One region of the Aliivibrio sp. S10_S31 genome, then DNA from elsewhere that is predicted to be linked to it. Evidence: riboswitches for the same ligand, from Rfam matches in the RefSeq annotation. Region 1 holds a riboswitch; each other region holds the start of a gene.
The links. A riboswitch is a leader RNA that binds a small molecule or an ion and turns the genes downstream of it on or off. The one in region 1 is predicted to bind thiamine pyrophosphate.

Region 1 (9,952 bases):
CTATGGTAGAGCAGTTTGTTATTTCTCTTCTCTTCTAAGATCGTCTATCCTTTTGTTTAACCATTATTTAAAGATAGAGATCCATGGCACATCCTCTTAATCGAAATTTTCAAAACTTATTTCAAGTAGCTCGTTGGTCATTACTAATTCTACCTGTTGCTTTATTGGTAGGGTCATTTAACGCATTTTTCTTATGGTTACTAAGTGAAGCGACGCAAGCTCGCATTGCGAATCCATGGCTGATTTATTTATTACCAGTTGCGGGTTTAGCTATTGTTTATAGCTACCGAAATTGGGGTAAAAATTCGGCGGGCGGTAATAACTTAATTATGGATGAAATCCACCAAGCTGGGGAAGGTGTTCCAGTAAGAATGGGGCCATTAGTGTTATTTACTACGGTGATAACGCATTTATTTGGTGGCTCTGCTGGTCGTGAAGGTACGGCTGTTCAAATAGGTGGTGCAACAACGGATTGGTTATCTAAAGTCTTTAAGCTATCTGAAGATGACCGAAAAATGATGCTAACCGCAGGTGTTGCCGCTGGTTTTGCTTCTATTTTTGGTACGCCTTTTACTGGGGCTATTTTTGCTCTTGAAGTATTGTTTATTGGACGTATTAAGTTCAATGCTATCATTCCTGCGCTATTGGCTGCTATCTTAGCTAATGTGGTTGCTTCGGCTTGGGGTGCCCATCATACGCATTATTTAATTAACTTTGATCAGGTTAGCACCTTGTTTGGTCATGCTGTTGATATCGATCTTTTATTAATGGCTAAAGTGATTATTGCTGCAATTGGTTTTGGTATTGCTGGTTATTTGTTTGGTGAGTTAACTCACGGCTTTAAAGACCTGTTTAACGCAACATTAAAGAACCCATATTTAATTGTCGTTGTGGGTGGTTTGATGGTCATCATCATTACTCAATTACTTGGCAATTATGATTACATTGGTATTGGTGTTTATCCAAGTCGTGATGGTGGTGTGAGTATTACGTCAGCATTTACTGAAGGTGGAGCAGAGTGGTATAGCTGGATTTTAAAACTGGTATTAACTGCGATTACTCTTGCTGCTGGTTATAAAGGTGGTGAAGTAACACCGTTGTTTTTTGTTGGTGCTACGTTAGGTAACTTCTTAGGTTGGGTTATGGGGGCTCCGGTTGATTTATTTGCTGCTCTGGGTTTCCTTGCGGTATTTGCGGCTGCAACCAATACACCATTAGCTTGTACGATCATGGGCGTGGAATTGTTTGGTGCTGAGTATTTACCTTATTTCGCTTTAGCGTGTTATACGGCTTATTACTTTAGTGGTCATACTGGTATTTACTCTTCACAACGTGTTGCTGTTTCTAAAACATTAGAGCATGGTCGTGATCATGACGGCCTAAATAAAATAGGGTCATATCGTGAACATAATTCATCGTCATTAAAACACCTAGCGAATAAGCTAACTAAAAAAGACAAATAGTTTCACGTGAAACATGGTGGTTTATCTAGATTAGAACTTGGTAGAGAGGATTAGAACCTAATGTGCTTCTCCACAAAAAAGAACATTGTACTTGTTGGTGTAAGAGCTACGGATGACAAAGGTGGTTTTTTGTTACGAAGCACACAAGGTTCAATGTGCCTTGTGGAGAGGATTAAAACCTAATGTACTTCTCCACAAAAAAGAACATTGTACTTGTTGGTGTAAGATCTACCGATGACAAAGGTGTTTTTTTTCTGCGAAGCACACAAGATTTAATATGGATTGTCGATATGTAAAACTCTATATGCGCTCACTCACAAACTCAGCCAACCACTTGATAACTTTTTTCTCTTCCATTTCATTTCTTGCATACTTTCTTTATACTCCGAACACGTTCAGATTTTGATTCAACGATCTGAAAGAAACTTGTCGGAGTGCTTAGTGCTTTTTAAAGTACAAGCTGAGACCGCAGTGCGGGATCCGTAGAACCTGATCAGGCTAATACCTGCGAAGGGAACAAGAGACAATTTACATCTTAGTTTATGAAACCATATCTACAGATTGAAAGGTACAGACGTAGCTGAATTTTAGCTGCTTTTATTCTTTTTAACTTGTGGGCATAACAGTACAGACAGATATTCTCTGCAGCACAAACTAAGAACCTCTTGCTACAACTCAAATCCGGCAAGCAATTATTCTATTTTTATCAAGGAATTTTGCTATGTCGTCAAGCCGTAAACAAGCACGTTTAGATGCTAAAACCAATATTGAATCGTTATCGGTTCAACCATATCCAAATTCAAATAAAGTCTATATTGAAGGCTCTCGTCTTGATATTCGCGTTCCTATGCGAGAGATTTCATTAGCTGACAGTTTAGTTGGTGGTACCAAAGAATCACCAATTTTTGAACCAAATGAACCTATCCAAGTTTATGACACTTCAGGTGTGTATACCGATCCAAGCTACGATATCGATGTATATAGAGGATTACCTAAGTTGCGTCAAGAATGGATAGAAGAGCGAAATGATACCGAGTTACTTGATGGCGTGAGCTCTGTTTATTCGCAAGAGCGTTTAGCGGATGAAACTCTTGATGAACTTCGTTATGGAAATCTCCCAACGATTCGCCGTGCTAAACAAGGCCAGTGTGTTACTCAACTGCATTATGCGCGTCAGGGAATCATTACTCCTGAAATGGAATACATAGCGATTCGTGAAAACATGGGTCGTCAAAAGTTTGCAGATGAGCAACTTAATCACCAACATCCTGGCCATAGTTTTGGGGCTAACTTACCGAAAGAAATCACACCTGAATTTGTGCGTAAAGAGGTTGCTGAAGGGCGCGCAATTATCCCATCAAACATAAACCATCCAGAAGCAGAACCAATGATCATTGGTCGTAATTTCTTAATTAAGGTCAACGCTAATATTGGTAACTCATCGGTGAGTTCATCAATTGAAGAAGAAGTGGAGAAGCTAGTTTGGTCAACGCGTTGGGGCGGTGATACGGTGATGGATTTATCTACGGGTCGAAATATTCATGAAACTCGTGAGTGGATTCTACGTAATAGCCCTGTCCCAATTGGCACGGTTCCAATGTATCAAGCGCTAGAAAAAGTGAATGGTGTAGCCGAAAACCTTAACTGGGAAGTGATGCGAGATACCTTAATCGAGCAGGCTGAACAGGGCGTCGATTACTTTACCATTCACGCAGGTTTACTGCTTCGTTATGTACCAATGACAGCAAAACGCGTTACCGGGATTGTATCTCGTGGCGGCTCTATTATTGCTAAGTGGTGTCTTGCTCATCACCAAGAAAGCTTTCTTTATACACACTTCCGTGAGATCTGTGAAATCTGTGCTAAATACGATGTGGCTTTATCTTTGGGTGATGGATTGCGTCCGGGCTCTGTTGCTGACGCTAATGATGAAGCGCAATTTGCTGAATTACGAACTTTAGGTGAGCTAACTAAAGTTGCGTGGGAATACGATGTTCAAGTCATTATTGAAGGTCCAGGTCATGTTCCTATGCACATGATTAAAGAGAATATGGATGAACAACTTAAACATTGTCATGAAGCGCCATTTTATACACTAGGGCCACTAACGACAGATATTGCTCCTGGATATGATCACATTACTTCAGGTATTGGTGCTGCCATGATCGGTTGGTATGGCTGTGCCATGTTGTGTTACGTAACGCCAAAAGAACACTTAGGGTTACCAAATAAAGACGATGTGAAGACAGGCTTGATTACTTATAAGTTAGCAGCACACGCAGGCGATTTAGCCAAAGGTCATCCGGGTGCACAAATTCGTGATAACGCCTTATCAAAAGCCCGCTTTGAATTCCGTTGGGAAGACCAGTTTAATCTGTCTCTTGATCCTATTACCGCTCGTGAATATCACGATGAAACCTTACCGCAAGAATCGGGCAAAGTTGCTCACTTTTGTTCAATGTGTGGGCCTAAGTTCTGCTCAATGAAGATCTCACAAGAAGTCAGAGAGTACGCTAAAGATTCGGAACAAGTTGCTTTAGACCAAGCAATCGAAATTAAGATGATAGATGACCCTCTAGAAGGGATGCGTCAAAAGTCAGAAGAGTTTAAAGCGTCTGGGTCTGAACTTTATCATCCTGCAGTTGAAGCTGAATAACGATGATAATAAGGGATGTTTCACGTGGAACATCTCTTAGTTTTGTATACGGAATTGAGGTGAGACAGCAATGTTTGCATTCCCTAATATTGATAAAAGTAAGTTTGGTTTATATCCCGTAGTTGATGATGTGTCGTGGATAGAAAAATTATTAAAGCTCGATGTAAAGACAATCCAATTGAGAATTAAGAATCCAGAACAAGCAGACTTAGAGCAACAGGTTATAAAAGCGATTAGGCTTGGCCGTGAATATGATGCTCAGGTGTTCATCAATGACTATTGGCAGTTAGCTATTAAGCACAAAGCATTTGGTATTCACCTTGGACAAGAAGACATAGAGGTTGCTGATTTACAGGCGATTGCTGAGGCGAATATTTGTCTTGGTTTGTCGACACACGATGATAGTGAACTATTAAAAGTAAAAGCCCTAAATCCAAGCTATTTAGCGCTTGGTCATATTTTTCCGACACCAACGAAAGAGATGCCATCACAACCACAAGGTTTGACCAATCTTGCAAAGAATCAACAATTAGCTGGAGACATTCCGACCGTTGCGATTGGCGGTATTGATCTCTCCGTTGCTAATGATGTGTGGCAAACCGGTGTTGATAGTATTGCGGTAGTTCGAGCGATTACTGAGGCTGAGGATACAGAGCAGGCCGTCGCGAAATTTAACGCCATTATTTCTGAACCAAGAAGAGGAAATCTACAGGAGGTTGCTTATGAGTAACCAGTTAATGGAAGGGTTAAGTGACCAAGATTTTCTGCGTTATAGCCGTCAAATTATGTTGCCTGATATTGGTGATAAAGGGCAAATAGCATTAAGAAATAGTACGGTTCTCATCATCGGTTGTGGCGGATTGGGTTCTTCGGTTGGAATGTATTTATCCGCTTCTGGTATCGGTACATTAATCATTGCCGATGGAGACAAAGTTGAATTAAGCAACTTACAGCGACAAGTGGTGTATCGCGATAACAACCTAAATCAAAATAAAGCGATGGCAATGGCACTGCAACTTAAAGGGTTGAATGGTACAACTCATATTGAAGTGATCAGCCATAAGTTAACAGAGCCAGAGTTATCCCGTTTTATTAATCAAGTCGACGTGGTTTTGGATTGCTCTGATAATTTGCCAACACGTCATGAAACTAATGCGGCATGTGTAAAGCATAACGTTCCACTTATTTCTGGTGCAGCAATTGGATGGCAAGGGCAGCTAATGTTGTTTTCAAATCAGGTCACGGAAAAAAACACGTCGTGCTATCACTGTTTATTTCCTTTTACTGAAAGCCACCAAACACAAAACTGTCAGTCGTTCGGAATTGTGGGACCGGTGGTAGGCATGATAGGAAACTTACAGGCATTAGAAACCATTAAATACCTTACTCAACCGAGTTACATGAAATGGGACACCATTCATCAGTTTGATGGCCGCTCTTTGGCTTGGTCATCGATAAAAATTCCAAAAGACAGCCAATGTTCAATCTGTGCTTCAACAGTAACTAATGATGTTTCACGTGAAACACACTCAAAGGGAGAGACTTGTCATGAGTGATTTAATGTCAATAGAACTTAATGGTGTGTCTTATCGAGTTGAGGTCACGCATACATTATCTTCATTTTTAGAATACCATGGTATTGATACACAAGGATGTGCTGTTGCAATCAGTAATCAGATAATACCGAGATCAGAGTGGCAAAAGCGTGGGTTATCACAGGGTGAATCCATCTCTTTATTTCAAGCAATCGCTGGAGGCTAACATGAATGACTTATTAACCATTGGAGATAAGACGTTTAGATCACGTTTATTCACCGGAACAGGAAAGTTTCCAAATGCCAGCGTTATGCAAAAGGCACTTATAGAGTCTGGTTCTGAATTATCAACAATGGCGTTAAAACGTGTTGAAGTGAATAACCCTGAAGACAATATATTAAAGCCGATTGTGGATGCAGGAATTAACTTATTACCCAATACGTCTGGTGCTAAAAATGCTCGTGAGGCTATTTTCGCCGCACAACTTGCTCGTGAAGCATTGGGCACAAATTGGCTTAAATTGGAAATTCACCCTGATCCCAAATACCTAATGCCAGACCCAATTGAAACATTAACCGCAGCAGAAGAGTTAGTGAAACAAGGGTTTATTGTCTTGCCATATTGTCATGCTGATCCCGTTTTATGTAAGCGATTGGAAGAGGTTGGTTGTGCTGCTGTTATGCCACTAGGTGCGCCTATTGGTTCAAATAAAGGCATTGTCAGTCGTGACTTTTTAGAGATTATTATTGACCAAGCTCGAGTACCTGTAGTGGTTGATGCTGGTATTGGTGCGCCATCTCATGCTGCTTTGGCAATGGAACTGGGGGCTGATGCTGTGCTTGTTAACACTGCGATTGCTGCGGCAAGAAATCCAATCGCAATGGCAACTGCATTTAAATTAGCGGTGCAATCTGGCCGATTAGCTTATGAAAATGGGTTGGCGGCAGTTAACACTCAAGCTGTTGCTTCTAGTCCATTAACGGCATTTCTTGATTAAGGTGAATGAAATGACATTTACTGATGAATGGGAAAAGTTACATTGGGATGAGGTTAAACTCTCTATCTATAGTAAAACGCATCATGATGTTGAAAGAGCGCTAAGTAAATCCAAACGAGATCTTGAAGATTTTAAAGCCTTAATTTCTCCTGCTGCAGAAAGCTATCTTGAACAAATGGCTCAAGAGTCTGCACGATTAACTCGCCAACGTTTTGGTCATACGATTGGTTTTTATATTCCTTTGTATCTTTCTAATCTTTGCGCGAATGCATGTACTTATTGTGGCTTCTCAATGGAGAATCGCATTAAGAGAAAGACGCTCAACCAAGATGAGGTTGCACAGGAAGTGAGGGCGATTAAAGCGATGAATTTTGATAGTGTTCTTTTGGTAACGGGAGAACATGAAACCAAAGTTGGGATGAATTACTTTCGTCAAACATTACCGCAGATAAAGCAGTCGTTTAATTATCTCGCAATGGAAGTTCAGCCTTTAGAACAAGAAGAGTATGCAGAATTAAAAACCTTAGGTTTGGATGCGGTGATGGTGTATCAAGAAACGTATCATCCATCTACTTATGCGGAGCATCACCTTCGTGGAAATAAAACCGATTTTAAATTTAGATTAGAAACGCCAGATCGATTGGCAGAAGCGGGCATTGATAAGATTGGAATTGGGGCGCTTATTGGGCTAGATGAGTGGCGAACAGATTGCTTTTTTGTGGCAGCGCATTTGGATTATTTAGAGCGTCGATACTGGCAGACTCGTTACTCTATTTCTTTTCCAAGATTGCGACCATGTGAGGGTGCGCTGCAACCAAAATCAATAATGAGTGACAAACAACTGGTGCAATTAATTTGTGCTTATCGGTTGTTAAACCCTGAGGTTGAACTGTCATTGTCCACTCGAGAATCTGAACATTTTAGAGATAATGTATTGCCATTAGGTATTACATCAATATCAGCGGCATCGAAAACACAACCGGGTGGTTATGCAAATGATGACCAAGAGCTTGAACAGTTTTCTATTAGTGATGAGCGATCTGCTGAATCTGTTTCTTTAGCGGTACAAGCAAGGGGATTTGAACCGGTTTGGAAGGACTGGGATAGAAGTTATTCAAGTTGATGTTTCACGTGAAACAACATAAAAAATGCCACGTTTGCTCTTCTATAGAGCTCTTTTATAGAATAGATACGTGGCATTTTATTGTTGTATTTTAATGAATTAGCTTTCGTAGCTTAATTCAGCTGTCGCTTGTTTAAGCCACTCTTTTACTTCGCCATCAACAAGAGGGCTAACTTCATTCCAGACTTTCTGATGATAGTTATTCAACCACGCTAACTCTGGGCGATTTAGCATATCAACATTGATCAGACGTTTGTCGATAGGACAGCGTGTTAAAGATTCAAATCCAAGAACCGAGAAGTCACCTTGAGTTTCGATTTCAACGACTAACTCTAAGTTCTCAATGCGGATACCAAATTCGTCTGCACGATAATAACCAGGCTCATTAGATAGTACCATTCCAGGAAGAAGCGCTGTGTTATTTATTACTTTAGCAATACGTTGAGGACCTTCATGGACACTTAAGAAGTGACCAACACCGTGACCAGTACCATGATCATAATCATAACCTTGCGCCCATAAATGTTGACGAGCAAGGATGTCTAGTTGATGTCCACATGTTCCTTTAGGGAAGCGAGCATTTGCTAACCCGATATGGCCTTTAAGAACTAAAGTGAATTGTTGTTTAATGTCATCACTTGGTGTACCAACCGCTAATGTTCGAGTGATGTCTGTTGTGCCATCTGGATACTGACCGCCTGAATCAACTAGGTATAAATTGTTCATTTGTAGTTTACCTGGTTCAGGTTGGTTTTGATGATTGTAGTGACACATTGCCGCATTACCAGCGGCTGCTGAAATAGTATCGAAACTTAAATCAGCCAGAGAGGCATCTTCTTCACGGAACGCTTGAAGTTTGTCTGCTAAAACAGCTTCGTCGTGTAAAGTGCCAGCTTCAATTTCTGCATCAAACCAAGTTAGGAATTTAGCCATAGCAGCGCCATCACGAATATGACAAGCACGCATGCCTGCTTTTTCCGTTTCGTTTTTAGCTGCTTTTGGTAGTAAACATGGATCAGATGCTTCAATGATTTCTGCGTTTGCATTACTTAATACTAATGACATCCATGCGTTTGATGTTGCAGAATCAACCAGAACCTTTTTACCTGCAAGTGATTCTAATGTTGCTTGCAAGGCATCAGGTTGGTGAACTCGAACACCTTGGCCAACATGAGTATTAAACTCTGCTGGAAGACGTGAGGGGTCTAGGAAAAAATCAACACTCTCATCTGCATGAATAATCGCATGAGAAAGAAGTACTGGTAGGCGAGAAACATCTAAACCACGGATATTCAATAACCAACAGATGGAGTCTAGTTGTGTTAATAGCGCTGCGTCTGCTTTTTTCTTTGAGACTTCTTTTGCAATTTCTTTACGCTTGTCTTCAGAACTTTGGCCGACAAATTCTAATGACATTAAACGCACATCAGACACTTTAACTTCTGGACGGTCTAACCATAACTCATCAATAGGATTTGTGGCGATGGCTTCAAGAGTGACGACACCTTCAACATTTTTTGATGCTGTTTTTAGCCATTGAGCAGTGTGCATGCGTGGATCTATTGCCACTTTTGAACCTGAAGCAAGACTGTCTTTAATCCATTCAAGCAGTGGCTCTTCATGTAGATGACGATACTCAAATACATCTGCTGGTACTTGTTTGCGAACTTGAACGGTATAACGGCCATCCACAAAAATAGCGGCTTTTTCTTTAGTGATAACAGCCGCACCAGCAGAACCTGTAAAACCAGTAACCCAATGCAAACGTTCGTTATGCTCTGGAATATATTCACCTAGAAATTCATCTTCATGAGGGATGATTAGGGCATCAAAATCTTGTTGAGCAAGCCATGTACGTAGTTGTTCAACACGCTGAGAAGTTTGTGGGTGCATCTGAGTGTCCTTTTATACCTGTGATTAATTGGTATGACTCTGTCCGTGTGTACGAGGCAGAAATTATCTATGTTATTTTGTAGAGTTATAACCTAGCGCTTTTAGTGTTCATCTGCAATTGTTGATACTGATAAATCTTTGCAGTGATTAATAATGGTATTACGAAGCCAACAATTCGCAGCATCATTCTCTTTTTGTTGATGCCAAAATAGGGTATATGCCATTTGAGGCAGTTCGGTTGGTAAAGGTAATACAACTAAATTTAATTGTTGTGCTATCAGCTT
Region 2 (9,952 bases), on a different contig from region 1:
GGTTGGAGCCAAACGAGTTCCGCAATCTAACTTATCTATTCCAAGCTTTACTTATGACGACGGAATGGATTCACTCTTATCTGATCCACCAACTTGGCCAGAACCAACAAGAGACGTTAGTGAGCTACGCTTAGCCATCAAATTTAAACCTAAATCTGGGGTGCTTAAGCATTTTCAGGACAGCGCAACTCTGTTTGTGGATATTGTTGATTATCCCGGTGAGTGGTTATTAGATCTGCCGTTGTTGGATATGGATTATTTAGCATGGTCAAAGCAACAGCAAGCTAATTTAACTGGGCATCGAAAAGTGCTTTCAGAGGCGTGGTTGCAAGAAGCGAAACGGTTAGATCCATTGGCACCTGTTGATGAAAAACAATTGGCACGTATTGCTGATGCATTTACTCATTATTTGCACACTTGTAAAGATGAAAAGGGGCTGCATTGGGTACAACCTGGTCGCTTTGTATTACCTGGAGAGCTTGCTGGCGCGCCAGTTTTGCAATTTTTTCCGTTTATGTTTTTACATAAATACACAGAAGAAGAGTTAGCAAAAGCAAAGAAAGGGTCAAATATTGCTGTGCTCAAGCAACGTTATAAGCATTACCAACAGAATGTGGTTAAAAAATTCTATAACGACCACTTTCGCCATTTTGATCGTCAGATTGTTTTAGTTGATTGTCTGCAGCCATTAAATGCAGGGGAAAATTCATTTAATGATATGCGACAAGCAATCGATCAATTAATGCACAGTTTTCAATATGGCAAGAGCTCATTACTTAAGCGTTTGTTTTCGCCAAAAATAGACAAGGTATTATTTGCCGCAACAAAAGCGGATCATGTTACTCCAGAACAACACCCTAATATGGTGTCGTTGCTTCAACAAATGATTTATCAAACATGGCAAGAAACCGCTTATGAAGGAATTAAGATGGAGTGCATGAGTATTGCTTCTATTCAGGCAACGACTGCGGGAATGATTGATGAAGATGGTGAGATCTTTGCGGCAATTTCTGGAATAAATACAGCTCAACAACCAATGATGATGTTTCCTGGAGAAGTACCAAAGCGTATACCAAGTAAAGCGTACTGGGAAACAGAACCATTTAATTTTATGAGTTTTCAGCCATTAAAAAATGAGAATGATAGACCGTTACAGCATATTCGAATGGATAAAGCGATACAGTTCTTATTGGGAGATAAATTGATATGAGTGAGTTAAAAAAACAGCGTGTTTTTCAATCGCAGGAACTAAAACAACAAGATGTAATTGAAGCGCTGAACACTCAAAAATTGTTTAATGATAATGTGACATTTATTCCTCAAAAGACAGAGGATGAAGAGGAGTTAGACAGCTCTGATATAGAAATGCCATTAATAAAAAAGGGAACACATTGGAGCATTAAGACTCTGGTTATTGGTTTTTTAGGTTTAACGCTTTGGCAGAGTATTGATCATGTCATTACTGCAATTCAATCGGCAGATTTTCTTTCATTAGGATGGGCTGGGTTAATCAGTTTTGCAGCATTACTGGGTGTGACAGCTATTGGTCGAGAGTTATTGACACTTCGTAAGTTAAAAGATCGTGCAGAGCTTCAAGAGCAAGTTACTGAACTGATTGATGGTAATGGTATAGGGCAAGCAAAGGTTTTTTGTGAAGGTTTGGCTAGAAAAAACTTAAAACTTAACCCTATTGAATATACTCGCTGGCAAAATATTATTGAACCACATCACAGCAATGCTGAAGTATTTGAAATGTACGACAGTATGGTTATCTCTGTTCAAGATAAACGAGCAAAAGCGTTAATAAGTAAGCATGCTGGTGAATCTGCTCTAATGGTTGCATTAAGCCCTTTAGCTGTGGTCGATATGTTATTAGTTGCATGGCGTAATATTCGATTAATAGAGCAAGTATCCGAAGTTTACGGGGTTGAATTAGGCTATTGGGGCCGCTTGCGTCTGTTTAAAATGGTTCTACAAAATATGGCTTTTGCTGGAGCAACAGAAATAGCAACGGATGTTGGTGTTGATATGCTTTCTACTGGTTTAGCTGGAAAATTATCAACTCGTGCAGCTCAAGGTTTAGGTATTGGTTTAATTACGGCTCGTTTTGGTTTGAAAACCATGAACTTAATGCGTCCATTGCCTTGGATGAATGATGAAGTACCTAAATTATCAGATATGCGTAAAACGATTGTTGCTCAACTGGTATCAAAGTTAGGTGCACAAAATTCAAACTAGTTAACATCTTCATAAAAATCATACTATTTATAAATAAATTAATGATAGTATGAGCTCATTAGTCGGGGAGCCAATAGGCTGAGATCGCAATAGCGAACCCGTTGAACCTGATTCAGTTAGTACTGACGTAGGGAACTAATGGTCCTTTTGACACGATCTTTTTAGATCCGTTTCTTTTGATGAGAGCTTACGCTTATACGTAGGAGTGATCTCATTTGACTGTTTTTCCTAAACGTCAGTTAGGGAAATTAATATGTCTACATCCACAGAAATAACGTCTTCTAAATCATCTATTGAAAATGAATTAGCAGCAACTCCTATTGTATTAACCATTGCAGGTTCTGATAGTGGTGGTGGGGCTGGTATTCAAGCCGATATTAAAGCTATTTCAGCTACAGGGGGTTATGCATGCTCTGTGATTACGGCATTAACCGCCCAAAATACTCAAGGGGTAACAGGAATTTATCCAATTAGTGGTGAATTTGTTGAACAACAACTTGATGCCGTTTTTTCTGATTTGAATGTAATAGGTGTTAAGGTTGGAATGTTGAGTGACTCAGATATTATTCATTCTGTAGCTAAAAAAATTAAACAATATGCACCTCAATATCTAGTGGTTGACCCTGTTATGGTAGCAACTAGTGGAGATTTACTCCTTCAAGCATCTGCAATTGATAGCCTTAAATCTGAACTTCTTCCCCTTGCTGACGTGATCACTCCAAACTTGCCTGAAGCAGCAGCATTAGTGGGAGGTAAAGTTCCTAAAAATGAAGATGAAATGATCGCAATGATCAGTGAACTTCGTCAATTGGGAGCAAAATCAGTTTTATTAAAAGGTGGGCATTTAGAAGAAGATACAAACAGTACAGATTTACTCATTCTTTCTGACAAGGTAGAGCGTTTATCGAACCTACGCATTAACACTCGTAATACTCATGGAACTGGTTGTACTTTATCATCGGCAATAGCATCTTACCTAGCTCAAGGGTATAAATTGCAAGATGCAGTAAGCTTAGGGAAAGAATATATTACTCAAGCGATTATTTATGCTGATAAGTTAAATATAGGTAAGGGGCATGGACCTGTGAATCATTTTTATTCTAGATAGTTATCTTTTTCTGTTTCTTTTTCATTTTATACATCGCTTTGTCTGCTGATATTAAAGCCGCTTCAACGTCATTTAGGTTAGTGGTTTTAATTCCATATGCAAAGCTCATCTGCTCATTTTCGAGTTGCTTATTCACGTGTTCTACAAATTTATTTGCTCTTCCTTTATGGGTAATAGCTATGAATTCATCTCCTCCGACACGTAAAGCCATTTCCTTTGGATGACAGGCATATCTTAAAGCATGAGCAAATCTAATTAGCATAAGATCGCCAATAGAGTGACCTTTTAAGTCATTAACAAGCTTTAGACCATTTAAATCAAAATAGATTAAATCGAACTCGTCGAATGGAATTTCGGATAATTTCTTACGGTTATATAACTGAGTTAAATCATCTTTTTTATTTGCCTTGATAAGGCCGGACATCATGTGTGTAACACCAATAGCGATAAATACAAAAGCGACAAATAGAGAGCCGTCGTCAAGTATTGTGTCGATAACTTCAAATCTATCGGCATATTCTTCAATTTGGGGAACTTCAGTTAAGAGATCGTAGGCTTTATTGAATAGCAATAACCAAGAACCGATAAGTAAAAATCGATGAGGTTTAAAAACAGAATAAGCGGTTTGGTATATATAAATTAAGAGAATGAGGGTGCTGCCTTCAAACCCGAGATCGGCTAATGACTCAAACCCAAGCTCTTGATAGAAGGTAATACATAAAGATAGACCAAAAAGTAGTATAAAAGCGGTGATTAGGGGACTTTTTCTGTCTAACATGAAATGAACCATTCAATAATGTATTGATATACATACCATACTTCGTTTTCATTAAAAAATAAATGCTCACAAAGGATAAGTTTAGGTAAATTGGGGATAATAGAAACAAAGTTGAAGTTATTTGCGTAATTTAGCAATAAAAATGCGATAAGTGACGTTTGTTATCAACAAATATTATTTTGTGAAGTTAGAAAGCTATGTTTAAGGCAATTACTCTTTTCTTGTAGAAAAGTAAGGTAAATGTAAATGGCATGATGTGATGACATTTCTTTGGTGAATTATTGGCATGAAAATTGATAATAAAATGAAATAATAATTATGTGTCTACTGCAACTTATAATAAAGATGTAGATGGAACTACCTGAGAGAAAAGTTATGAATTTATCAATCAAATCAAGATTGTATTTGCTTGCAATATTACCAATAGTTTTAACCTCCTTGTTAATCATGTTAATGACATACAAGGAAACCAATGCGCTTAACCAAGCTCAAATGGATATGACGCGCGCACAAATGATGGAAATGAAGCGCGTAGAACTGAAATCGTATTTAGATATCGTTTCATCTGAATTAGAACATCTTGAAAAACAAGGAAAATCAATAGATGAAGTGCTTGAAACACTAAAACCGATTCAATTTGCTGATACAGGTTATTTATTTGGTTTCCAATCCAATGGTGTACGAATTTTACAAGGTAATACCAATGATATTGGTAACAATATGTGGAATGCGAAAGACAAAAGAGGCAACTATTTAATCCAAGATATCATTACAGCCGCTAAAAATAAGTCTGGATATTCAACATATTACTATCCTAAATTAAACGAAACTGTTGCTTTACCTAAACTGGCTTACAGTGTTTATTTTCCAGCATGGGATTTGATTGTAGGTACTGGTTTTTATACTGATGATGTTGATGCAGTTATTGCGGATATGAAAGCGCTTAGTGATGAGCAGCTTGCACAAAGTATGAAAGCGATTGTGTTGTTCACATTAGTTATTGTGGCTGTTGTTGCAATGATCGGCTTCTATATCAATAGAAGTATTATGGCTCCAATTCAAAAATTTGATGAATCGATTCGTTCATTTGCTTCGGGTGATGCAGATTTAACGGCAAGAATGCCTGAGTTTACCGTTCCTGAGTTTAATCAATTGAGTCATAATTTTAACTTATTCGTTAATTCTCTACATCAAATCATTAGTAATGTATCACTAGTGAGTCAAGATGTTGTCGCTGAAACCACTCGAATGTCAGAGCGTTCAGCGCAAGTTAATGCTGTTGTGACAAATCAGCGTTCTGAAACTGAGCAAATTGCAACAGCGATGACAGAGTTAACGACGTCTTCTCATGAGATCTCTGCTAATGCTGAGCAAGCCGCTAGTTCAGCTCAAGATGCTGATAATAATGCACAAGTTGCAATGCAAACGGTAAATGAAGCATCAGAATCAGTGAAGACGCTAGCTGCAGAATTAGATGAAGCAAGTGATGTTATTTCAAAACTAGAAGGTGATGTACAAAATATCGCAAGTACGTTATCCGTTATTCAAGATATTGCTGAACAAACTAACTTGCTGGCTCTTAATGCGGCCATTGAAGCGGCAAGGGCGGGTGAGCAAGGGCGTGGTTTTGCCGTTGTTGCTGACGAAGTACGTAAGCTAGCAAGTCGCACTCAAGAGAGTACAGCACAAATTCACCAACGAATTGAAGCGCTTAAGTCAGGTTCTGATTCGGCAGTACAAGTGATGGCGGCAAGTAAAAATTTCAGTACATTGACGGTAACTAAAGCGGTTGCTGCATCTGAATCGTTAAGCCAAATTTTAGTGTCTGTTAATACGATCATGGAAATGAACTCATTAATAGCGACAGCGACCCAAGAGCAGAGTTTGGTTGGGCAAGAGATCTCAGAGCGTATTGTGTCGGTATCTGATCAGAGTTTAGAATCCGCAGATTTAGCGAGTCAAAACCGCTCTGGTGGTATTGTGTTAAACCAAAAAGCCAACGAACTGTCAGAATTAGTTGAGCGTTTTACACTTTAATCGATACGTAAATTAATACATAAAAGCACAAGATTGATGAGATCTTGTGCTTTTTTATTACCATAATTTAAATGTATCCCAATTACTTAACGCTTCAATACTTGAATCAATTGGAGGTGCTAAAAAAGCTAAAATCACCGTAGCAATTACGAATATTGCAGATAGCGATAAGTTTGAAAAATCAGTCAGTTTTAATGCTGAACCAAATGAGCGTTTAATACGAACATTGGCCAAATCAACACTGTATATTTCGTCTAATAGAAGATGAATGACACCACCACAGAATACAAAGATGCCGGATAACCAAGCAAATAGATCCGCATTTTTAAATTTGTCATTGATAATAAAAGCGGTTGTGTTTGTGGTTAGTAAGCCGCAAAAGAGCAAAAATAACAATGAATGACATATGCCTCTATGAATCGTTTGCCACTCGAATACGTTTCGGATCCCATATTTTATAATTAGGTGTATTACAACAGGTAAACCAATTAAAAGCATAAATTGCCTTTCATTAATGGCATCACTCGTAAAGTAGCGAATACTGAGTAAAACAATACACACAGTAAAAAGGTTAAAAATAATATCGAGAGAGGTCGAATTGTCTGAGTCAATGTCAGGCAGCAGGCCACCAATGGTACCTAAAAACCAAAGCCATAAAGCCGTATCAAGATCGATATGGTTAGCAGAAAGCAGTGCTGCAGAGGCGGCACCTGATGTTAATGCGGCGACATTTAAATGTGTGCTGAAATTTGCCATAGGTTTTCTAAGAATTCTTTTGTAATATGAAGGCTGATTAATTGAGATAAGAAATTATGTTTAAAATATTTGCATTACTGTTCATCGTGTTAGGTATCTATATTGGAATGAATTACGGCGATGAAGTTCAAAGTGTTATGGATTCAGATGCCTTTGAGCAAGTACAAGATACCTTGGTTGATGGAAAAGATCTTGTGATTGAAAAAATTGAAGATGCTGTTCAGTAATAATTAGCATGTTCGATGGATAAAATAAAAATCCCCCTTGATAGCAATATCGTGGGGGATTTTTGATTCTATACAAACGAATCATGAAAACAAGAGATTAACTGTTTTTATATACAGTTATTTTCTGTTTTGGTTAAATTCATGGCTAACGATGCGTGAATTAACTTATTTAAGCGGTAAAATTGTGATTTCTACACGGCGGTTACAAGCACGGCCTTGTTTTGTAGAGTTATCACAAACTGGGTAACGAGCACCGTAACCACGAGCATTAACTCGACCAGCAGCAACGTCTTGCTTAATTAGGTAGGTACGCACTGAATCAGCACGTTGCTCTGATAGTGTTTGGTTTTTAGTTGCATTACCAGAACTGTCAGTATGACCATCAATTTGAAGAGCTGTATCTGGGTATTCAACAAGGATACGTGCAACACCGTTTAATGTGTTGTAGATACTAGCATCTAATTGGTATGAGCTAGATTGGAAGCCAATACCGTTGTCCATTACTAGTTTAAGTTCGTTTTTTCCTACACGTTCAACTTGAACACCAGAGCTCTTAAGCTCATTACGTAGTGCTTTTTCTTGTTGGTCGAAGTAGTAACCAACACCACCACCCACAGCACCACCAGCAGCAGCACCAATTAATGCGTTTTTACGACGCTCTTTTGCGTTATCACCTGTTGCAAGACCAATTGCAACACCTGCAAGTGCACCAGCAAGAACGCCTTTAGTTGCTGAGTTTGTTTCAGACTCACCAGTTGTTGCGTTTTGGCGTTGAGTTGCCTGACAGCCAGTTAATGAAATAAGTAATGCAAGCGCAATTGTGATTTTTTTCATGTTTTTCTCTAGTTATGTACATCTGTGGCGCGCAGTTTACTCCTAGATGATCAAAAATCAATGCTTTATATGAAAGGTTATTGACAAAAATACTGATAATAACGTGATAAGTGTCACCCTTGTGTTTAGGGAAATAGTGAACTTATTTTTCTAGATTTGCTAATAGCTTTTCACAGGTCGCTTTTAACTGTTGCAATTCTTCAAGCTGTAATTGGCTTTTACAAAAAATACCATTAGGTACAGATAGGGCTTTATCTTTTAGTTCAATTCCTTGTTTTGTAAGGAAAACCAAACGGATACGTTCGTCTTCTTTGCTGCGTTCTCTTGTTACTATCCCTTTTGATTCTAATCGCTTAAGTAAAGGGGTTAGGGTGCCAGAGTCAAGGTGTAGATCATGTCCAAGATCTTTTACATTAATGCCATTTTTTTCCCAGATAACCATCATTGCGAGATATTGAGGATAGGTAAGATCCAATGTACTGAGCAATGGACGATATGCTCTGATCATGGCATTAGAGGCGCTGTATAAAGAGAAACATACTTGATTCTTAAGTAATAATTGAGGGGAATCAATATTATTTTTTTCTTGAGTTTTGTTTCGTTTTTCCATTGATGCCTCTTTGAATAAAAATAGATTGTGCACAATATACTTGTATTTCATTTAAGAATCGACATATACTGAATGAAATTAAATTGCGCACAATCTAATTGTTGGCAATTTTTATAGATTAAATAGAATTTAGAATAAAGGGGCACCATCATGACAACATTGTATACAACAAAAGCAACGGCTTTGGCTGGACGTAATGGTCAAGTAAAAACAAATGATAATATGCTTGAGCTTGCATTAAGTTATCCAAAAGAAATGGGTGGTACAGGGGAAGCAACGAACCCTGAGCAGTTATTTGCTGCAGGTTATTCAGCGTGTTTTTCAAATGCAATTCTTCATGTGGCTCGTGAAATGAAAATTAAATTAACTCAAGCTCCTGTGACTGCTGAAGTAGGTATAGGCCCAAATAGTGCGGGTGGTTTTGCTTTAACGGTTGCGCTTGCTGTTGTGCTTGATTTAGAAGACCAACAAGCACAGCAATTAGTAAAAACAGCGCATCAAGTTTGTCCATATTCGAATGCGGTTAAAGGGAATATTGATGTAAAACTCTCTGTAAATGGCGTCGCACTTTAACTCGTAAGGAATGATTAAATGAACACGTTATTATTGACGGCAGGGCGTGTACTTCTTGCTTTGTACTTTTTAATCCCAGGTATCATGAAGTTTGTATCTTGGGATATGCACATTCAATTGATGGAAAAGCATGAGATGCCGTTTGTGCCTGTTCTGCTAGGGCTCGCTGGTGTTTTCCAGATTGGTGCTGCGATTTTATTGATTGCAAATCGCTTTACGTGGATCGTCGCTTTGTTATTAGCTGGTTTAGTACTTGTGATTAATGTGTCTTTACATGATTTTTGGAATTATTCAGGAATGGAAGGGGCGCATGAAATGCAAAACTTCATTAAAAACTTAGGTATTTTTGCTGGTCTGCTCGTACTTTCAGGTCACTCTATGCCTGAGTGTTGCAAGATAAAAAAGAAGTCATAATAAAACGTGAATAGCGCAATGAAGAAAGGGATATGAAATTAAGCATATCCCTTTTTTATTAATTAGTTAATGTGATCTACTTACTTTTCAGCAGTAAAGAAATCATTATAAAGCATGTAGAGGTGAGCAGAGCTCCAAGAGAAATTTGGAGCACCTTGTTGATCACCCGTTAGTGGGTTGTAGTTTTCACGAATAGGACCGTCACCAACTAAGCCATCAGCATGGTCAAAGAAAGCACTCGCCATTTGTACCGCATCATCACGATAACCGTAACTTTCCATTCCTTTTAATCCGAAATAGAATTGATCAACCCAAACACGACCACGCCAGTAGATATCAGGACCAAAAGCAGGACTTGTTAATGCTGCCGTTCCTAA
Region 3 (9,952 bases), on a different contig from region 1:
CTAAAAGCTCAATCGGTCGCCTACCTAAGCACATCTTGTGCCTTAAAGGTCTAGGTCTTCGTCGCATCAACCATACAGTAGAAGTTGAAGATACACCGTGTACTCGCGGCATGATCAACAAAGTTTACTACATGGTTAAAGTTGAGGAGTAATCAGAATGCGTTTGAATACTCTATCACCGGCTGCTGGCTCTAAACCTTCTAAGAAGCGTGTAGGTCGTGGTATCGGTTCTGGCCTAGGTAAAACTGGTGGCCGTGGTCACAAAGGCCAAAAATCACGTTCTGGCGGTAAAGTTCGCGCTGGTTTTGAAGGCGGTCAAATGCCTCTAAAACAACGTCTACCTAAATTTGGCTTTACTTCACGTAAGAGCCTAGTAACTGCAGAAGTTCGTCTAAGCGAACTTGCTAAAGTTGAAGGTAACGTAATCGATCTAAACAGCCTTAAAGCTGCTAACGTAATCACTAAGAACATTGAGTTCGCGAAAGTTGTACTTTCTGGTGAAATCGCTACTGCTGTAACTGTTAAAGGTCTACGCGTAACGAAAGGCGCTAAAGCTGCGATCGAAGCTGCAGGCGGTAAGATCGAGGAATAATCCTCGAAGGATGAGGTACAATGGCAAAGAAACCAGGAAAAGAAGTAAATAGTGCTCAGAGCGGCCTAGCTGAACTGAAATCGCGTCTGTTATTTGTTATAGGTGCGCTTTTAGTGTTCCGAGCAGGCTCATTTGTGCCAATTCCTGGGATTGACGCTGCTGTCCTTGCTGATCTTTTCGAACAGCAGCAGGGTACCATCATTGAACTGTTTAACATGTTCTCTGGTGGTGCACTGTCGCGTGCCTCAATTCTAGCTCTAGGTATTATGCCGTACATTTCGGCATCTATCGTTGTTCAACTGTTAACAGTTGTTCATCCACCTCTAGCTGAATTGAAAAAAGAAGGTGAGTCTGGTCGTCGTAAGATTAATCAGTACACACGTTATGGCACCTTGGTGCTGGCTACATTCCAAGCAATTGGTATTGCAACCGGTCTACCAAGCATGATTCCAGGGTTAGTTGCTAACCCTGACATGATGTTCTATCTGACAGCTACAGTAAGTTTAGTAACTGGTACCATGTTCTTAATGTGGTTAGGTGAACAAATTACTGAGCGTGGCATCGGTAACGGTATATCTTTGATTATTTTCACAGGTATCGTTGCAGGTTTACCACCAGCTATCGGTGAAACGATCCAGCAGGCGCGTCAAGGTGAACTGCACGTGCTTCTTCTATTACTAATTGCAGTGATCTCATTTGCAGTTATCTACTTTGTAGTGTTCATGGAGCGTGGTCAACGTCGTATCGTCGTTAACTATGCGAAACGTCAGCAAGGCCGTAAGGTATTTGCAGCTCAAAGTACTCACTTGCCACTTAAAATTAATATGGCTGGTGTGATTCCTGCAATTTTTGCATCAAGTATTATACTATTCCCTGGGACATTGGCTCAGTGGTTTGGTGGTAACGGTGAAGGAACATTCGGTTGGTTAACTGATGTTTCAATGGCATTAAGTCCAGGTCAACCGTTATACGTAATGCTTTATGCAGCAGCAATTATCTTCTTCTGTTTCTTCTATACTGCGTTGGTGTTTAACCCGCGTGAAACAGCTGATAACTTGAAGAAGTCTGGTGCATTCGTACCCGGAATCCGCCCAGGTGAACAGACTACGAAATATATTGATAAAGTTATGACACGTCTAACCTTAGCTGGTGCGATGTACATTACCTTTATCTGTCTGATTCCCGAGTTTATGATGATCGCTTGGAACGTACGCTTCTATTTTGGCGGTACTTCCCTACTAATCGTAGTTGTTGTTATCATGGACTTTATGGCACAGGTTCAGACTCATCTGATGTCTCAACAGTATGAGTCCGTGTTGAAGAAGGCTAATCTGAAAGGCTACGGCCGTTAATTTCAGATTCCAATTTTACGGAGTTTAGCAATGAAAGTTCGTGCTTCCGTTAAAAAAATCTGCCGCAACTGTAAAGTTATTAAGCGCAACGGTGTTGTGCGTGTAATTTGCGTTGAACCAAAGCATAAGCAACGCCAAGGTTAATTAGCAGAAATTTTTACTTGATATATTAAGTTAGGCCGAGTATTATTCTCGGCCTACCTTTTGTGTGCAAAAGAAGTAGTTATAGTCGCAACGTATCCTCAACGGGCTTTGTTGCGGCTCTTCTTAAGAAAAAGTACTAGGAGTGAATAGTGGCCCGTATAGCAGGCATTAACATTCCTGATCATAAACACGCTGTAATCGCTTTAACAGCGATCTACGGCATCGGTAAAACTCGCTCTCAAGCTATCCTAGCTGAAGTGGGTATTGCTGAAGATGTTAAGATCAGTGAACTGAATGATGAGCAGATTGATATTCTGCGTGATGGTGTTGCCAAATACACTGTAGAAGGCGACCTACGTCGTGAAGTATCGATGAACATTAAGCGTCTTATGGACCTTGGTTGTTATCGTGGTCTTCGTCACCGTCGCAGTCTACCGTTACGTGGACAGCGTACTAAAACCAACGCACGTACCCGTAAAGGTCCGCGCAAGCCGATCAAAAAATAATCGGATAAGGTAGAGAGTACAATGGCAAAACAACCTACTCGCGCTCGTAAGCGCGTTCGCAAGCAAGTAGCGGATGGCGTAGCGCACATCCATGCTTCTTTCAACAACACAATCGTAACCATTACTGACCGTCAAGGTAACGCACTAGCTTGGGCTACTGCAGGTGGTTCTGGTTTCCGTGGTTCTCGTAAATCTACTCCGTTTGCTGCACAAGTTGCTGCTGAGCGTTGTGGTGAAATGGCCAAAGAATATGGCGTTAAGAACCTAGAAGTTATGGTTAAGGGCCCTGGTCCTGGTCGTGAGTCAACTATCCGTGCATTAAACGCTGCTGGATACCGCATCACAAACATCGTTGATGCTACTCCGATCCCTCATAACGGTTGTCGTCCACCTAAGAAACGTCGCGTTTAAGTTTCGTTTCTAGGAATATTGGAGAAAGAACATGGCAAGATATTTGGGTCCTAAGCTGAAGCTTAGCCGTCGCGAAGGCACAGATTTATTCCTTAAATCTGGTGTACGTGCGATCGATACCAAGTGTAAAATTGATAACGCTCCAGGTGTACACGGCGCTCGTCGCGGTCGTCTATCTGAATATGGCGTTCAGCTTCGTGAGAAGCAAAAAGTTCGTCGTATGTACGGCGTTCTAGAAAAACAATTCCGTAACTACTATAAAGATGCTGCTCGCCTTAAAGGCAACACAGGTGAAAACCTGCTTCAGCTTCTTGAAGGTCGTCTAGATAACGTAGTTTACCGTATGGGCTTTGGCGCAACTCGTGCTGAATCTCGCCAACTAGTTAGCCATAAGTCTATCCTAGTTAATGGTAAAGTTGTTAACGTTCCTTCTTTCAAAGTTGCGGCTAACGACGTTGTTTCAATCCGTGAAAAAGCTAAACAGCAATCACGTATTAAAGCTGCTCTAGAAGTTGCTGAACAACGCGAAAAACCAACTTGGATTGAAGTAGATGCTGGCAAAATGGAAGGTACGTTTAAGCGTCTTCCAGAACGTTCTGATTTGTCTGCCGACATCAACGAACACTTGATCGTCGAGCTTTACTCTAAGTAAGGCTTAAATAAAGAGAGGACACAATGCAGGGTTCTGTAACAGAATTTCTAAAGCCACGTCTTGTTGACATTGAACAAGTCAGCACGACTCATGCAAAAGTAACTCTTGAGCCGTTAGAGCGTGGTTTCGGCCACACTCTAGGTAACGCTCTACGTCGTATTTTACTATCTTCAATGCCGGGTTGTGCCGTAACTGAAGTGGAAATCGAAGGCGTATTACACGAGTACAGCACCAAAGAAGGTGTTCAGGAAGATATCCTTGAAATCCTTCTGAACCTTAAAGGCCTAGCCGTTAAGGTTGAGGGTAAAGATGAAGTTATCATTACTCTTAACAAGTCTGGTGCAGGCCCTGTTGTTGCAGGTGACATCACCCATGATGGTGATGTTGAGATTGCGAACCCAGAGCACGTAATCTGCCACTTGACTGATGACAATGCTGAAATCAGCATGAGAATCAAGGTAGAGCGTGGTCGCGGCTACGTACCATCAACAGCTCGTATCCATACTGAAGAAGATGAGCGTCCAATTGGTCGTCTGCTTGTCGATGCAACTTACAGCCCAGTAGATAAAATTTCTTACGCGGTTGAAGCGGCACGTGTTGAGCAACGTACTGACTTAGACAAACTTGTTATCGATATGGAAACAAATGGTACGCTTGATCCTGAGGAAGCTATCCGTCGTGCAGCTACAATTTTAGCTGAGCAACTGGATGCATTCGTAGATCTTCGTGATGTACGTGTTCCTGAAGAAAAAGAAGAGAAGCCAGAGTTCGATCCGATCCTACTGCGTCCTGTAGACGATCTTGAACTAACGGTTCGCTCTGCTAACTGTTTGAAAGCAGAAGCGATTCACTACATTGGTGATCTGGTGCAGCGCACTGAGGTTGAGTTACTTAAGACTCCAAACCTTGGTAAGAAATCTTTAACTGAAATTAAAGATGTTCTAGCTTCACGTGGACTTTCTTTAGGTATGCGCCTAGAGAACTGGCCACCAGCGTCTATCGCTGAAGATTAATCAGTTCACTAATTATCTAGTTAGAAGGATTAGGTCATGCGCCATCGTAAGAGTGGTCGTCAACTCAACCGCAACAGCAGCCATCGCAAAGCGATGTTTAGCAACATGGCTAGCTCATTAGTTCGTCACGAAATTATCAAGACGACTTTGCCAAAAGCAAAAGAGCTACGTCGCGTAGTTGAGCCTTTGATTACATTAGCTAAGACTGACAGTGTTGCTAACCGTCGTCTAGCATTTGCTCGCACTCGTGATAACGAAGTTGTAGCAAAACTATTCACCGAGTTAGGTCCACGCTTTGCACAACGTGCTGGTGGTTACACTCGTATTCTGAAGTGCGGTTTCCGTGCAGGTGACAAAGCTCCAATGGCATACATTGAGCTTGTAGATCGCCCAGAAGTAGAAGCAGACGCTGAGTAATCAGAATAAGCTTTAAGAAAAAACCGAGTCTTAGGACTCGGTTTTTTTGTATCTGTACATTATAACTTACTGTTTTAATTTATTAATTAGTCTCGCCATTCATCTAAAAACGCATGAACCTTATCGACCATATTTGTTGAACCAACAAAGAAAGGCACCCGTTGATGCAGTTCACTTGGTTTTATATCTAAGATACGCTGTTCACCATCTGTCGCTTTACCACCCGCTTCCTCAATTAACATTGCCATAGGATTGCATTCATAAAGTAATCTTAATTTTCCATTGGGGTAGGCTTGAGTGCTTGGGTATAGATAAATACCACCTTTTAAAAGGTTTCTATGGAAATCTGCAACTAAAGAACCGATATATCGAGAGGTATAGGGACGATTATCTTCAGGTTTACTTTCTTGGCAAAATTTAAGGTATTGCTTAATGCCTTCAGGAAAGCGAATGTAGTTACCTTCATTTATTGAATAGATGTTGCCATCTTTTGGGACTTGCATATTTTCGTGGGATAAGCAGAAAACTCCAAGTGAAGGGTCGTAAGTAAAACCATGAACACCATTCCCTGTTGTATAAACAAGCATGGTTGATGAGCCATAAATAATGTAACCAGCAGCGACTTGTTTGTGTCCCGGTTGTAGGAAGTCTTCTTCAGTGGCGGGTGTTCCTATTGGTGAAATTCGGCGGTAAATAGAAAAGATAGTACCAACAGAAACATTCACATCAATGTTTGAAGACCCATCCAATGGATCCATCAACACAACGTATTTTGCATTTTGGTTGAGCTCTTTATTGAAAGCAACCGCTTCATCTTCTTCTTCACTAGCAACACCACAAACTTGGTCACGAGCTTCAAGTGCTGCTTTAAACTTATCGTTGGCGTAAACATCTAATTTTTGTTGTTGTTCACCTTGAATATTCTCTTCACCAGAGGCACCAGTGATATCAACTAAACCTGCTTTATTAATTTCACGGTTTACAATTTTGGCGGCTAATTTTATGGAACCGATTAATGAAGAGAGTTCTCCACTGGCATGAGGGAAGTCATGTTGTTTCGCAACAATGAACTCACCTAAAGTTCTTATTTCAGACATAGTTATTCCTTTAATTCTCTGTTATTAGATATCAACGCGAAGTCGGGTCAGGTACTGATTTATTTTTATAATAGTTGTGTTACTGTTTGCTGTAATTCATTCTATAGCATAGAACTTTTTAAGAGTATTGAAGTAACTTTGTATAAAAGTTGCTCACTTAATTTAATATAAGACGGTTTTTATTATGCATATTCATATCCTTGGAATTTGTGGAACATTCATGGGTGGCGCTGCAACACTAGCACGTCAACTCGGACATAAAGTAACTGGTTGTGATGCTAACGTTTATCCACCAATGAGCACATTATTAGAGTCTCAAGGCATTGAGATTATTGAAGGCTTTGATCCAAGCCAATTAGACCCTGCACCTGATTTAGTCGTCATTGGTAATGCCATGAGTCGTGGAAATCCATGTGTTGAATATGTATTAGATAAAAATCTTAAATACACATCTGGTCCTCAGTGGTTACAAGAGTTTTTACTGCAAGATCGTTGGGTGATGGCGGTTGCTGGTACACACGGTAAAACAACAACATCAAGTATGTTAGCTTGGGTACTAGAAGAGTGTGGTTATAAGCCAGGCTTCTTAGTTGGCGGTGTATTAGGCAATTTTGGTGAGTCAGCTCGCTTAGGTGAAAGCATGTTCTTTGTTGTTGAAGCAGATGAATATGACAGTGCTTTTTTTGATAAGCGTTCAAAGTTTGTTCATTACCGTCCTCGTACGCTTGTATTAAACAACCTTGAGTTTGACCATGCCGATATTTTTGATGATTTGGCTGCAATTCAGCGTCAATTCCATCACTTAATCAGAACGGTGCCAAGTACTGGTCGTATTTTTGCACCTAAGCAAGATAAACCTTTAGAGCAAGTATTAGAGCAAGGCTGCTGGAGTGAATTAGAGTTCACTGGTGAAGACGGTCAATGGAAAGCCATCAAACTTCAAAAAGATGGTAGTCAGTTTGATGTCTATTTTGAAGGTGAAAACGTTGGGCAAGTTAATTGGGACTTAGTTGGCGATCACAACGTAAGTAACGCGCTTATGGTCGTTGCTTCTGCTCGCCACGTGGGTGTTACCCCTGATTTAGCTTGTGAAGCTTTGGGTAAATTTATCAATACTAAGCGTCGTCTTGAGTTGAAAGGCGAAGTAAATGGTGTGACGGTTTATGATGACTTTGCTCATCACCCAACAGCTATTGATCTAACATTAAATGGTCTACGTAATAAAGTCGGTGATAAAAAGATTATTGCCGTATTAGAACCTCGCTCAAGTACAATGAAGCTTGGCGTTCATAAAGATACATTAGCGGCTTCATTGCATGCTGCAGATTCAGTTTATCTTTATCAACCAGATAATATCGCATGGTCAGTTGATGACGTTGCACAACAATGTACTCAACCTGCTCACACGCATAATAACATTGATGCGTTCGTTGATATGATAGTGAACGAAGCACAGCCTGGTGATCAAATTTTGGTAATGAGCAATGGTGGCTTTGAAGGTATTCACGGTAAATTGCTTTCACGCTTAGGTGATGCCGTAAAACATATAGAAATGGTGGATTAACATGAGTAAACAAAAAGCAATTACGTTAGCTATGACAGGGGCTTCAGGAGCGCCTTATGGGTTGCGTTTGCTCGAGTGTTTACTTGCTGCTGATTATCACGTGTATTTTCTTATCTCTTCTGCTGCTAGAGTTGTAATGGCGACAGAACATGATTTGAAATTACCAAGTGGACCTGATGCTATGAAAGCGGCATTAGTTGAACACTTAGGTTGTAATGCAGATAAGCTAACTGTTTGTGGTAAAGAGGACTGGTTTTCTCCTGTAGCTTCTGGTTCTGCTGCACCTAAACAAATGATTGTCTGTCCATGTTCAGCTGGTAGTGTTGCCTCAATTGCTCATGGTATTTCTGATAATTTAATCGAAAGAGCGGCTGATGTGGTTTTAAAAGAACGAGGTCAGCTGATTCTTGTGGTTCGAGAGGCACCATTCTCAACATTACATTTAGAGAATATGCTTAAGTTATCGCAAATAGGGGCGACAATTATGCCTGCTGCCCCAGGTTTTTATCATCAACCTAAATCCATTGAAGATTTAATTGATTTTATGGTAGCAAGAATTTTGGATCATTTAGGTGTAGAGCAAGGACTTGTACCTCGCTGGGGTTATGATCATCGATAGCTGTACAATAAAAGCTCTGGCTCATTAAGCTATTCACACTTACAATACGACTTCTCATCGGGGAGCTTTGGCTGAGATTAATGAAGATTGGATAATGTTCATTTAAACCCGTATCACCTGAACCAGATAACGCTGGCGTAGGAATTGAGATGACATTCTCCTATGAGTATTTCAACTCTAGCCTGTGCCGCTCAAAAGGATGAAAGAGCGCATAATGAAAACAACAGTAACTTCACTTCCAGTTAAAAAACTATCTCTCGCTATTGCATTAGCAAGCATCTCTTCTTTTTCTGTGTCCGCGTCAGAAACACTAACGGTATACACTTATGATTCATTTGCAGCGGATTGGGGCCCAGGACCTAAAGTTGAAGCGGCATTTGAAGCTAAATGTGGCTGTAATTTAGAGCTGGTTGCATTAGATGATGGCGTATCAATTTTGAATCGTCTACGTCTTGAAGGAAAGAATGCTAAAGCTGATATTGTATTGGGTTTAGATAATAACTTAATGGCGGAAGCGAAAAAAACGGGGTTACTCGCTCAACATCAAATCGATACAAGTTCGGTACATTTACCTAATGGGTGGAGTGATACAACGTTTATTCCTTATGACTTTGGTTATTTTGCTTTTGTTTACAACAAAGAGAAAGTAACTAATCCTCCAAAGAGCCTAAAAGAGTTGGTTGAACAGCGCGACGATTTAAAAGTGATTTATCAAGATCCTCGAACTTCAACGCCGGGGCAAGGCTTATTACTCTGGATTAAATCTGTTTATGGGGATGATGCCGCTCAAGCATGGAAGCAACTATCTAAAAAAACAGTGACGGTAACAAAAGGCTGGTCAGAAGCTTATAGTATGTTTTTAGAGGGAGAGTCGGATCTCGTTTTATCTTATACAACATCGCCGGCTTACCATATTATTGCTGAAAAAGATCAACGATTTGCTGCCGCTAATTTTTCAGAAGGCCATTACACTCAAGTTGAAGTTGCGGCAAAAGTTAAATCTACAAAACACAATAAACTTGCCGACGAGTTTTTAGCATTCATATTAAGTGATGAGTTTCAATCTGCGATGCCAACAGGAAACTGGATGTACCCAGTAACTAAAGTTGAACTACCAAAGGGATTTGAAACATTGACGGTACCTAATAAAGCATTGTCATTTAGCTCTGAAGACATCGCGCAAAAGCGTAAATCTTGGATCCGTGAATGGCAACATGCGTTAACTTTTTAATTGGTGTAATAAGGAGCCACTAGTGCTCCTTTATTTTATTCATGAAATCTCGAACTTTATTTAATTCCACGCCTTTATTCGGCTATATCGTTGCAGCCATTATTCTCTGCTTCGTTGGTGGTGCAATTAGTGCGCTTTTAATCGAATCTCCGAGTTTAGATTTACGCCTAATTTGGTCTGATCCTTATTACCGCTACATCACTCAATTTAGTTTATACCAAGCATTTTTATCAACCATAATCAGTATTGGTTTGGCTATACCAACAGCCTATGCTTTATCTCGCCGTCAATTTATAGGACGTGGATTACTGCTAAAACTCTGTGCAACTACATTAGTATTACCAGTGCTTGTGG

Region 2: linked by a shared signal. The riboswitch ahead of thiD (bifunctional hydroxymethylpyrimidine kinase/phosphomethylpyrimidine kinase) and the one ahead of thiC (phosphomethylpyrimidine synthase ThiC) in region 1 are both predicted to bind thiamine pyrophosphate.
Region 3: linked by a shared signal. The riboswitch ahead of thiB (thiamine ABC transporter substrate binding subunit) and the one ahead of thiC (phosphomethylpyrimidine synthase ThiC) in region 1 are both predicted to bind thiamine pyrophosphate.

What each region holds. Positions count from the first base shown of each region.
Region 1 is NZ_JAAUWR010000030.1:11,037-20,988, reverse strand. It holds gene HC728_RS18645 (voltage-gated chloride channel family protein) at 84-1,463, shown strand; TPP riboswitch at 1,884-1,996, shown strand; gene thiC (phosphomethylpyrimidine synthase ThiC) at 2,185-4,119, shown strand; partial or broken gene thiE (thiamine phosphate synthase) at 4,187-4,849, shown strand; gene HC728_RS18630 (HesA/MoeB/ThiF family protein) at 4,842-5,675, shown strand; gene thiS (sulfur carrier protein ThiS) at 5,668-5,880, shown strand; gene HC728_RS18620 (thiazole synthase) at 5,882-6,652, shown strand; gene thiH (2-iminoacetate synthase ThiH) at 6,663-7,775, shown strand; gene HC728_RS18610 (aminopeptidase P family protein) at 7,875-9,668, opposite strand; gene HC728_RS18605 (LysR family transcriptional regulator) at 9,770-9,952, opposite strand, start outside.
Region 2 is NZ_JAAUWR010000012.1:36,312-46,263, forward strand. It holds gene HC728_RS11755 (YcjX family protein) at 1-1,210, shown strand, start outside; gene HC728_RS11760 (YcjF family protein) at 1,207-2,238, shown strand; TPP riboswitch at 2,292-2,389, shown strand; gene thiD (bifunctional hydroxymethylpyrimidine kinase/phosphomethylpyrimidine kinase) at 2,492-3,346, shown strand; gene HC728_RS11770 (diguanylate cyclase) at 3,339-4,124, opposite strand; gene HC728_RS11775 (methyl-accepting chemotaxis protein) at 4,500-6,161, shown strand; gene HC728_RS11780 (metal-dependent hydrolase) at 6,219-6,917, opposite strand; gene HC728_RS11785 (hypothetical protein) at 6,974-7,144, shown strand; gene HC728_RS11790 (OmpA family protein) at 7,310-7,978, opposite strand; gene HC728_RS11795 (MarR family winged helix-turn-helix transcriptional regulator) at 8,121-8,588, opposite strand; gene HC728_RS11800 (organic hydroperoxide resistance protein) at 8,739-9,161, shown strand; gene HC728_RS11805 (DoxX family protein) at 9,180-9,575, shown strand; gene ygjK (alpha-glucosidase) at 9,656-9,952, opposite strand, start outside.
Region 3 is NZ_JAAUWR010000018.1:75,415-85,366, reverse strand. It holds gene rpmD (50S ribosomal protein L30) at 1-152, shown strand, start outside; gene rplO (50S ribosomal protein L15) at 158-592, shown strand; gene secY (preprotein translocase subunit SecY) at 613-1,944, shown strand; gene rpmJ (50S ribosomal protein L36) at 1,975-2,088, shown strand; gene rpsM (30S ribosomal protein S13) at 2,238-2,594, shown strand; gene rpsK (30S ribosomal protein S11) at 2,616-3,005, shown strand; gene rpsD (30S ribosomal protein S4) at 3,037-3,657, shown strand; gene rpoA (DNA-directed RNA polymerase subunit alpha) at 3,681-4,670, shown strand; gene rplQ (50S ribosomal protein L17) at 4,707-5,087, shown strand; gene fbp (class 1 fructose-bisphosphatase) at 5,174-6,184, opposite strand; gene mpl (UDP-N-acetylmuramate:L-alanyl-gamma-D-glutamyl-meso-diaminopimelate ligase) at 6,369-7,748, shown strand; gene HC728_RS15265 (flavin prenyltransferase UbiX) at 7,750-8,367, shown strand; TPP riboswitch at 8,416-8,528, shown strand; gene thiB (thiamine ABC transporter substrate binding subunit) at 8,582-9,598, shown strand; gene thiP (thiamine/thiamine pyrophosphate ABC transporter permease ThiP) at 9,640-9,952, shown strand, end outside.